Regions from separate parts of the Weizmannia sp. FSL K6-3076 genome, predicted to be linked through region 1. Evidence: riboswitches for the same ligand, from Rfam matches in the RefSeq annotation. Region 1 holds a riboswitch; the other holds the start of a gene.
What was found. A riboswitch is a leader RNA that binds a small molecule or an ion and turns the genes downstream of it on or off. The one in region 1 is predicted to bind cyclic di-GMP.
Positions count from the first base shown of each region.

Region 1 (4,215 bases):
CTCGCACTTGCATCCGGCATCTGGGGCGGGATGTATGTGGTCAGTAAATATGTCTTAAACTTCGTACCGCCGCTTACGCTTTTATGGCTGCGGTATATGATCGGTTTTGCCGCACTGTACGCGATATTGCATGCCGGCAGAAAGAAAAAGGAAAAGGTAAGCCTTACAAAAAAAGACTGGCTGCTGCTCGCCTGGATCGGGTTTATCGGCTATTTTGCATCCGTTGCCATGCAGTTTATCGGGACGCAAAAAGCGGACGCCCATACCGGCGCGATCATTACATCCGCTTCTCCGGTTTTTATCGTGATATTCGCGCGCTTCATTTTAAAAGAAAAATTGACCGCGCGCAAAATACTGGCGCTGATTACCGCATCCGCGGGCGTTGTCATCGTGATCGGCTGGGACATTCACGTGCAAACCTATTTTTGGGGCAGCCTGATTCTGGCTGGAGCGATGATTACATGGGCACTTCTGTCCGTTTATGTAAAAGTGGCTTCCTGGAAAATGGATTCGTTAACCATTACAACATATGCCATTTTGTTCGGGCTGCTGTTTACAACGCCTTTTGCCGCCCGCGAAGCCATGATGGCCTGGCCTGTATCATCGGGCGGTTTTTGGGGGATGGCAGGTATTTTGTATCTCGGCGTCATCTCTACAGCCGGCGCTTTCTTCTTGTGGAACAAAGGGCTTGAAATGGTAGAGGCCGGCAGCGGGTCACTGTTTATGTTTTTGCAGCCTGTCACCGGCTCTTTTCTCGGCTGGCTTTTGCTCCATGAAAACCTGAACGGCCGCTTCTTTCTCGGCGGCGCCCTGATTCTGGCTGCAATTGCCATTTCGTTGCTCCCAGAAAGGATGCGCCTCGCACCCCGGATGGAAACGCCAAAAAATATATCGGATTAAAATAGCATCATAAGGCAAGGCCTGTCGCACCGGTCTTGCTTTTTTGTTTCTTTTTTTGCAAATTTGCAGGAATTTTTGCCGCTTTTATCGAAAAGGGAATAAAAAGGTTCCGGGAGGCAGAACAATGGATCGGTACAGTTGCTTGGCATATCTTTTGTTTCAAACGGATGATAACACGGTAAAAGAAGCGGCAATCCGCCTCGTACAGGGCAGCCTTACGCTCGAGGAGGCAAAAAGCGACAGCACGCTCAAGCCGTATTTGGAAGCCTGTGAAAAACGGCTGAACATACAGCCACCGGATGCCGAGCAGGTTTATGCATTTATGGAAAATTATATATACGCCGTATAAAAAGCATCTGGCAGGGCAAACCGGCGAACTTCTAAATGGCAGTCCCCGCTTAGGCTCCGCAAGCGGAAGTGTGCCGCCGCAAACGTATGCCCTGCCTCGCGTAGTGATTTTGCAAATTTTGAGGTTCGTCCGCGGTTATAGGCACTCTCCATGCCAAATCGCATACCCCAGTTTATGAGCAGCAAGTCTGTTAATTAAATGGACTACCGCTGTCATACGGTTTTTTGATTGCAAACCCGCCAGCTAAATGTTCGCCACATGCAATGAAGAAAATCCGCCTTTTCCCTGCCTTACAGCACCGTAATCCGGTTTCTGCCCTGACCCTTCGACTTGTACAGCCCTTCGTCCACCCGCCTTACAATGGTTTCTGCTGTATCCCCCGGTGTATATGCAGTCACACCGAAACTTGCGGACAGCTTTCCCGCATGCCCAAATGAATGGCGGCTAATGCTTGCTTTCAAATATTCCGCCAGTTCCTCTGCCTGGGGCAATTCATCCTTTGTAATGATGATGAATTCTTCACCGCCCCAGCGTCCGATGTAATCATTCGCTGAAATCACCCGGGAGGAAAGACGGACAAATTCCTTCAGCACCTCATCTCCTGTCTGGTGCCCGAACTGGTCATTCACCTGTTTAAAATAGTCGATATCGAAAAAAATCACGGAAAATGATGTGCCGGTTTTGTCCGCGTGTTTAACCGCAGCATCCAGCCATGCCTGCACCTGGCGTCGGTTGGCAATCCCGGTCAACATGTCCGAATAAGCCTTTTTCTTTTCCTCTTCCAATTCTCTAAATACTTTTAAGAGATAATGAGAAATGCAAAAGATGGCGATATAGACGAGATTGGCAAGGTAAAAGATCAGCATGGATATTTTATAGTCAAAGGAAAAATGGCGGAACCGCGGCATTCCGATCAGAAGCGTAGTCACGAACAAAGCGAGCGAATAAATGATCCCGTTCCGCTTTTTCAACGTGATAAAAATATAGAGAAATAGAAGCGGGCTCCAAATGATCGAAATTCCGATGGCTCCCTCTTTTCCCGGAACCATGTATTGAAAAACACAGTCCATCACGATGGCAAGATAATAAACCGTGAGGATCACGAGATTCACATAGTCAAACAAGCGGAAATAACGCTTGAAAACCATGCAGATGAGAAACAGAGCGTTCCAGGCAATCAGGATCCGCGTCGTGGCGAGATAAAATAAAGCTGTACGGGTGCCTGTGTGAGGGACCAAATTGTAAATCGCAAGGGCAGCGATCAAAAGCGGGCTGATCCAAAGATAAAGGATTCTTTTAAAATCTTCCAATGTCTCGATTTTCCTGCCCATTTCCGCCCCGCCTTTCTGATCAATCTCCGGGGAACTTGCAAACGAAAACAAAGGCCAAACTTCGGCTTTTCACTGCGCATTAGCAACTGGCTGGCATGGTTAGAAAACCGGTAGCCCCTGTAGTTTTGCGTCTCCATTTTTCAATGGATTTGCCCCTTTGATATAGGTCTTTTATCCTATTATACTGTATTTCTGTCCAAAAGAAACCATCAGTCAAAGGATAAGAAAGGGCAATTCGGTTAAAATTTGCCGTCTGCAGCTGCTGAAATCGTTTATGGCGATTCCTCCAACGCCCCCCGCCTCATCGCTGAAGCAAGGGGCATGGATGTGAAATGTTTTCCTCTGTTTTACGCCGAAATGTAACGCGTTGTCCTGTGCTTTTCGGCGGCCTTGCGTTTTGCCGGATCTGTTTCAGACATGTTCATTAGGGCTTGCTGAGTAAGCAAAATTTCTAAATTGGAAAGGAGGCTGACAACTTTATTCAAAATTTAAATGCAAGCGTTTTATAAAAAATCGAGGGAAAAGCTTGCACTCGAAAGCTGATTCAACGTATTAGAGAAGACAGAATCACGCATTGTCGTAGATAGATTCTTCTGAGCTTGCTGATCAATTGGGACAAACGCAGAATCGGATTCGTTCAGCAAGCCCTAATTTACAAACCGCTCTGTTTTCCCGAGCTTTTCCCAGTATTCATTGCGCAGGCGGACTTTCTGGATTTTGCCAGATGCCGTTTTCGGCAACTCATCCACAAATGTCACACCCGTCACGGCTTTGAAATGGGCAAGCCTTTCCCTTGAAAAACGGATGATGTCTTCTTCTGTTGCGGCCGCATCTGCTTTCCGGACGACAAACGCATGCGGGGTCTCCCCCCATTTTTCATGTGGAACAGCAATCACCGCTGCTTCAAGGACAGCCGGATGCTCATACAGCACTCCTTCCACTTCTATAGAGGATATATTCTCTCCGCCACTGATAATAATGTCTTTTTTACGGTCGACGATATCGATATAGCCGTATTCATCAACGGTCGCCATATCCCCTGTATAGAGCCGCCCGTTCCGGATCGTTTTCATCGTTTCTTCCGGGTTTTTCCAGTATCCGAGCATAACACCATGGCCTCTTACCGTGACCTCGCCGATTTCTTTCCCGTCATGGGCCACTTCTTCGTCATTTTCCCGTAAAACCCGGACATCGCTTCCGATCATCGGAAACCCGGCTTTCGCCCGCAACCGCAATTGTGTATCACGGTCCAGCCCGCCAAGCTGCGAACGAATGACAGATACAAGGGTGAGCGGTGTTGACTCCGTCATGCCGTACACCTGGATGAATTCCCAGCCGAGTTCTTTTTCCACGCGTTCCACAAATGCGGGCGGCGGTGCAGCTCCGGCGATGACAACACGCACGTCCTGTTCAATAGCGGGATGGTGTTCCGCGTTGTACTGCAACAGGCTGTTCAGCACAGTTGGCGCCATATGCACCACCGTCACATTATGCCTGATGATTTCCGTGAAAATGGCTTCCGCCGACGGTTTGCGGAGGCAGACATGGGTCGCCCCGTTTGCTGTATAGTAAAACGGCGAGCCCCATCCGTTTACATGGAACATCGGGAGCACATGCAGATAGACATCGCGGTCC
Region 1 is NZ_JBBOWU010000001.1:239,082-243,296, reverse strand. It holds gene NSS95_RS01220 (DMT family transporter) at 1-900, shown strand, start outside; gene NSS95_RS01215 (hypothetical protein) at 1,025-1,249, shown strand; gene NSS95_RS01210 (GGDEF domain-containing protein) at 1,540-2,580, opposite strand; cyclic di-GMP riboswitch class I at 2,659-2,744, opposite strand; gene NSS95_RS01205 (long-chain-fatty-acid--CoA ligase) at 3,228-4,215, opposite strand, start outside.

Region 2 (4,215 bases), 2.5 Mb from region 1:
GTTAATTTATGCAGGGCAAACACTTTAGTCCTCGATAACAAGGCCGAATTGACTTCAAATGACGGATTCTCAGTGGTTGCGCCAATAAGGATAATGCTGCCATTCTCCACATACGGTAAAAAGGCATCTTGCTGTGCTTTATTGAATCGGTGGATTTCATCGATAAACAAAATTGTCTTTTCGCCTAATTGCCGGCGTTCTTCAGCTTCTTTCATCACGTTTCGAATATCTTTAATCCCACTGGTAACAGCACTAAAATCTATAAATACCGATTGTGTTTGATTTGCAATCATTTTCGCCAACGTTGTCTTCCCTACGCCGGGAGGTCCCCAGAAGATCATGGAAGAAACACGGTCATGTTCAATCATTTCTCTAAGAAATTTTCCTTTACCTATCAGGTGCTTTTGCCCGACAAATTCGTCTAAACTTTTGGGACGCACTCTGCTCGCCAAGGGACGGCTTTGGTCATTGTCATTTTCAAATAAAGAAGTTTGCCGCAAGGTTACTCCCTCCGTTGTAAAAAAATTCCCCATTACGCTTCTTTTCGTCCGCTTATAAATCCCAACCAAAATATTTAACTCAATGGTTATCCTAGAATAACTCTGATTTGCAAATTTATCTATTTGTTCTTTGTTCAATTTCCAGCCATCTAAACGAATTTGGTTAACCCTGTTCTGATCAATTCCTTGCTTGGTATAGTTTAGGCTGATTATATTCCCAAATGAGAAAAAGCGATACCGTTCCATCATGGTTATAGACCTGAATTGCGACAGGAAAACAGAAGCTTAAAATGAAAAGGTGCCCTAAACCTCTGGTATAATTGGGCTTGAACAGAACTACCAAACCAGAAAGGAGGGCACCTTTAAGGTGAATTATATCACCTCTGACCCGAAAATCAAATATGCGTTTCATTTAAAGAAGCATACGAATTTTAGCGGGCTGCTCCTGATTCTGCAGTTTTGGGAAAGGATAAAAACGGATTTTGATTCAATTGGGGAAACCGTCTATGGGGATCAGAAAGAGCGGAAGCCGGGGAGAAAAATGTTCCGTCCTCTTTTTGTGTTTGAAGGGAAGCCCCCTCTTTGTTTAAGGCTGAGGGAGGAAAATCCCCGCTTTGAGAGAATAAGATAAGGAGTGGGTATTTGATGAAGCCGTTTTTAAAAATATTGATAATCATAACAGGACTATATGTTATTGCCAGTATCCTTTTTGATTTGAATTTCAATTCTGAAATACATCTTATAACAAAAATAATTCAAACTTTATTCTTTCTCTTATTATTAATCTATGTTGGTTTTATTAAGATTTTTTGAAGTTATCCGCAATTTTAAAATAAGGAAATCAGTTCGTGCGCTTTTCAAAAAACTACGTCAATTATGCTTAAAGCAGGCCGGAAAATGATCCTATTGACATATATTATAATATATTTATATAATGATAAAGGCTGTGGGAATACTTGGTAAGGTTTCCATGTTTTTCGGCAAAATTCCAATAAAAATTGAAAAAGGCAAATTCATCGAAAGTTGAAGACGCAAAGCTAAAGGGACTAAAGTCAGATGACCATGTCAGCCAGTTACCGATTTTACATCAAAAGGGCTAATCGGTAGGGGATTAGTCTTTTTTTCGTTGTGCTGATATCAAATGTGAAGAACTTCATTTAATAAGGGCAGGAGGAAGCAAAAGGATGGCACAGTTTCAAACAGATAACAGTCATAAAGCTTTTATCATTACATTAGGCGGATTTGCCGCAACAGAACAGGCATCTACGTTTGTAGACGATTTAAAAAAAGAAGTTTCAAAAATAGATGTGAAAAATTATTCGTTAATTGTGGATTCATCCGATTTAAGGACATTTAAGCCCGAAATTTTGCCGGTGCTTGAAAAGAGCTATGCGTTGTATATGAGTTTAGGATTTAAAAAAATTCTAATGGTTACACCGAAAAGGGTGACGCCGCGTTTACAGCTGAAGAGAATCGCGAAAAAAGTGAATTTTACGGGTGAATTTATCAATAGTTTACAAGCGGGATTGGAACTTTCACGTTAAAAACAGCTTGAAGGAGTTAAGTAAAAATGGATTCGAGTGTGACAATAAGAGAAGTCTCTGTCTATCATCCTGAAAAGGTGCGCCATAACGATTATTACGTGGCCCATTTTCGCCAGCAAGGAAAAGATATTACAGGACTTTTGCAAGCGCTTGGCAGAGAAAACAGATACATAGCAGATTATAAAACCGAAACCACTTTAACGATGGCAATGAAAGCATCAAAGAAAGTGCTGGAAAAAAGCGGGCTGGCCGGCCGTGATCTCGATATGATTGTATTTGTATCAGGGACACCTGAATATTTTTGGCCGCCGAATGCGGTTGCCATCCATCAAGCTTTGGGCGGAAAAGAAGAAGCTGTTGTTTATGATATGAATGCGGCATGTGTCGGAATGGTGGTGGCTGTGGATCAAGTAAGCCGCAATATGCTTGCAAATCCGCATATCAAGCGTGCACTTGTCGTGGGCTCTGAGCAAATGCACCGTTTTGCAAAAGAGGAGGATGCGGTTACATATGCCAGCTTCGGAGACGGGGCCGCTGCTGTATTGCTGGAAAAAAGCCATCATGTTAAAACAGGGTTTATCGACTCAGCCTATCAAGTGAACACAGAATCAATTGATAAAATTACTTTTCCGGCTTGCGGTGTATCCCAACTGGTTGAAGGAAAAGCCGAACAAAAGAACGGGAAAATAAAATGGGAGAATGTAAACAATGACAATGCTTTCCTGTCCACTGCCGCGCTTGTTGAAAAATTGCTCAGCCGGAACCACTTAACCACGAGGGATATCCAGGCTTTTTGTTTTTCCCAATTGTCACGGAAAAATATATACAAAATCCGGGAAATTTTCAAAGAAGACATAAGCAAGTTCCCGATTGTGGGCACGGAATATGGTTACACAGGAGCCGCCAGCCCGTTTATGGCTTTTGAACGTGCTTTAAGCACCGGCCGGATAACGAGGGGCAGCTATGCCATATTTTGGTCGGTTGGCGCTGGAACATCTGCTTGTGCCATGTTGTATAAACATTAAATGCATTTAGTCTGTTTCATAAAGAAGGGAGTTGCACCATGGGAATAAAAAAATTGTCCAAAGCCATTACAATGGGCCAAATCAAAACCGTTATCCTGCCTTATATCCTCATTGGCATTTTATTGGTTGGCAGCATGTTCATCATCCCGCAACATTTAACCATTTGGTTTGTGTCTGTTGCCGCAATCCTTTATCTTGGTGTAGGTTTATGGTCATCCTTCCGGTTAACCGGGAAGTTATTGAAAATGAAGCAATACGCTTCCAGCCTGGAGTCGGGTAACCTGGCTGAATCGCTGGAGATTTTAGGCGCAGATGAATTTAGCACGATCTCTAATTTCTTGAATAATGCAACTGGCAATATGCGAAATCTGGTTGGAGATTTAAAAAAAGGAATAGACCGTGTAGATGCCAATTCAGATGAATTATCAGCAACCATGACGGAACTGTTTTATGTCATGGAAGATGTGAAGGAAACCATAAATGAGATGGAACATGGCGCAATGGAATTAAGTGCCAGTACGCAGCAAATTGGCGCCTCTGCTGAACAAATTGAAAGTTCAACGAAGAAATTAGCGAAAAAGGCAAATGAAGGAAAAAACATCGCGCAGGAAATTAAGAAACGGGGGACAAAAGTAAGAGAGGAAGCAACGTCATCTGCAGGCTCTTCCAATCAAATCTATACGGAAAAAGCGGAAAATATTTTGAAATCCATTCAACAAGCGAAAATTGTAGAGGAAATCAAAATGTTGGCGGATACGATTGGAAACATTGCGAATCAGACCAATCTCCTTGCCTTAAATGCATCGATCGAAGCGGCAAGGGCAGGGGAAGCAGGAAAGGGTTTTTCAGTAGTCGCTCAAGAAATCAGAAAGCTGGCTGAACAATCCACCCAATCGGTTGAAAATATCCGGGTGGTCACCAGCCAGGTCCAGCAAGCCTTTTCAAACCTTATTCATCATTCAAAAGAAATTCTGGACTATGTGGACACAAAAGTGAATCCCGACTATGAAAAGATGGTCCGTATAGGGGAACAGTACGAACGCGATGCGGAATTTTTAGACCGTATGTCGCTTGAAATCGCCCAGGCTTCGAATGACATGGCAAATGCAATTGAGGAAGTCAACAAGGCGATACAGCATGTATCTT
Region 2 is NZ_JBBOWU010000001.1:2,730,683-2,734,897, reverse strand. It holds partial or broken gene NSS95_RS13130 (AAA family ATPase) at 1-500, opposite strand, end outside; partial or broken gene NSS95_RS13125 (hypothetical protein) at 868-1,089, shown strand; cyclic di-GMP riboswitch class I at 1,497-1,581, shown strand; gene NSS95_RS13120 (hypothetical protein) at 1,685-2,044, shown strand; gene NSS95_RS13115 (3-oxoacyl-[acyl-carrier-protein] synthase III C-terminal domain-containing protein) at 2,071-3,069, shown strand; gene NSS95_RS13110 (methyl-accepting chemotaxis protein) at 3,108-4,215, shown strand, end outside.
Region 2: linked by a shared signal. The riboswitch ahead of NSS95_RS13120 (hypothetical protein) and the one ahead of NSS95_RS01210 (GGDEF domain-containing protein) in region 1 are both predicted to bind cyclic di-GMP.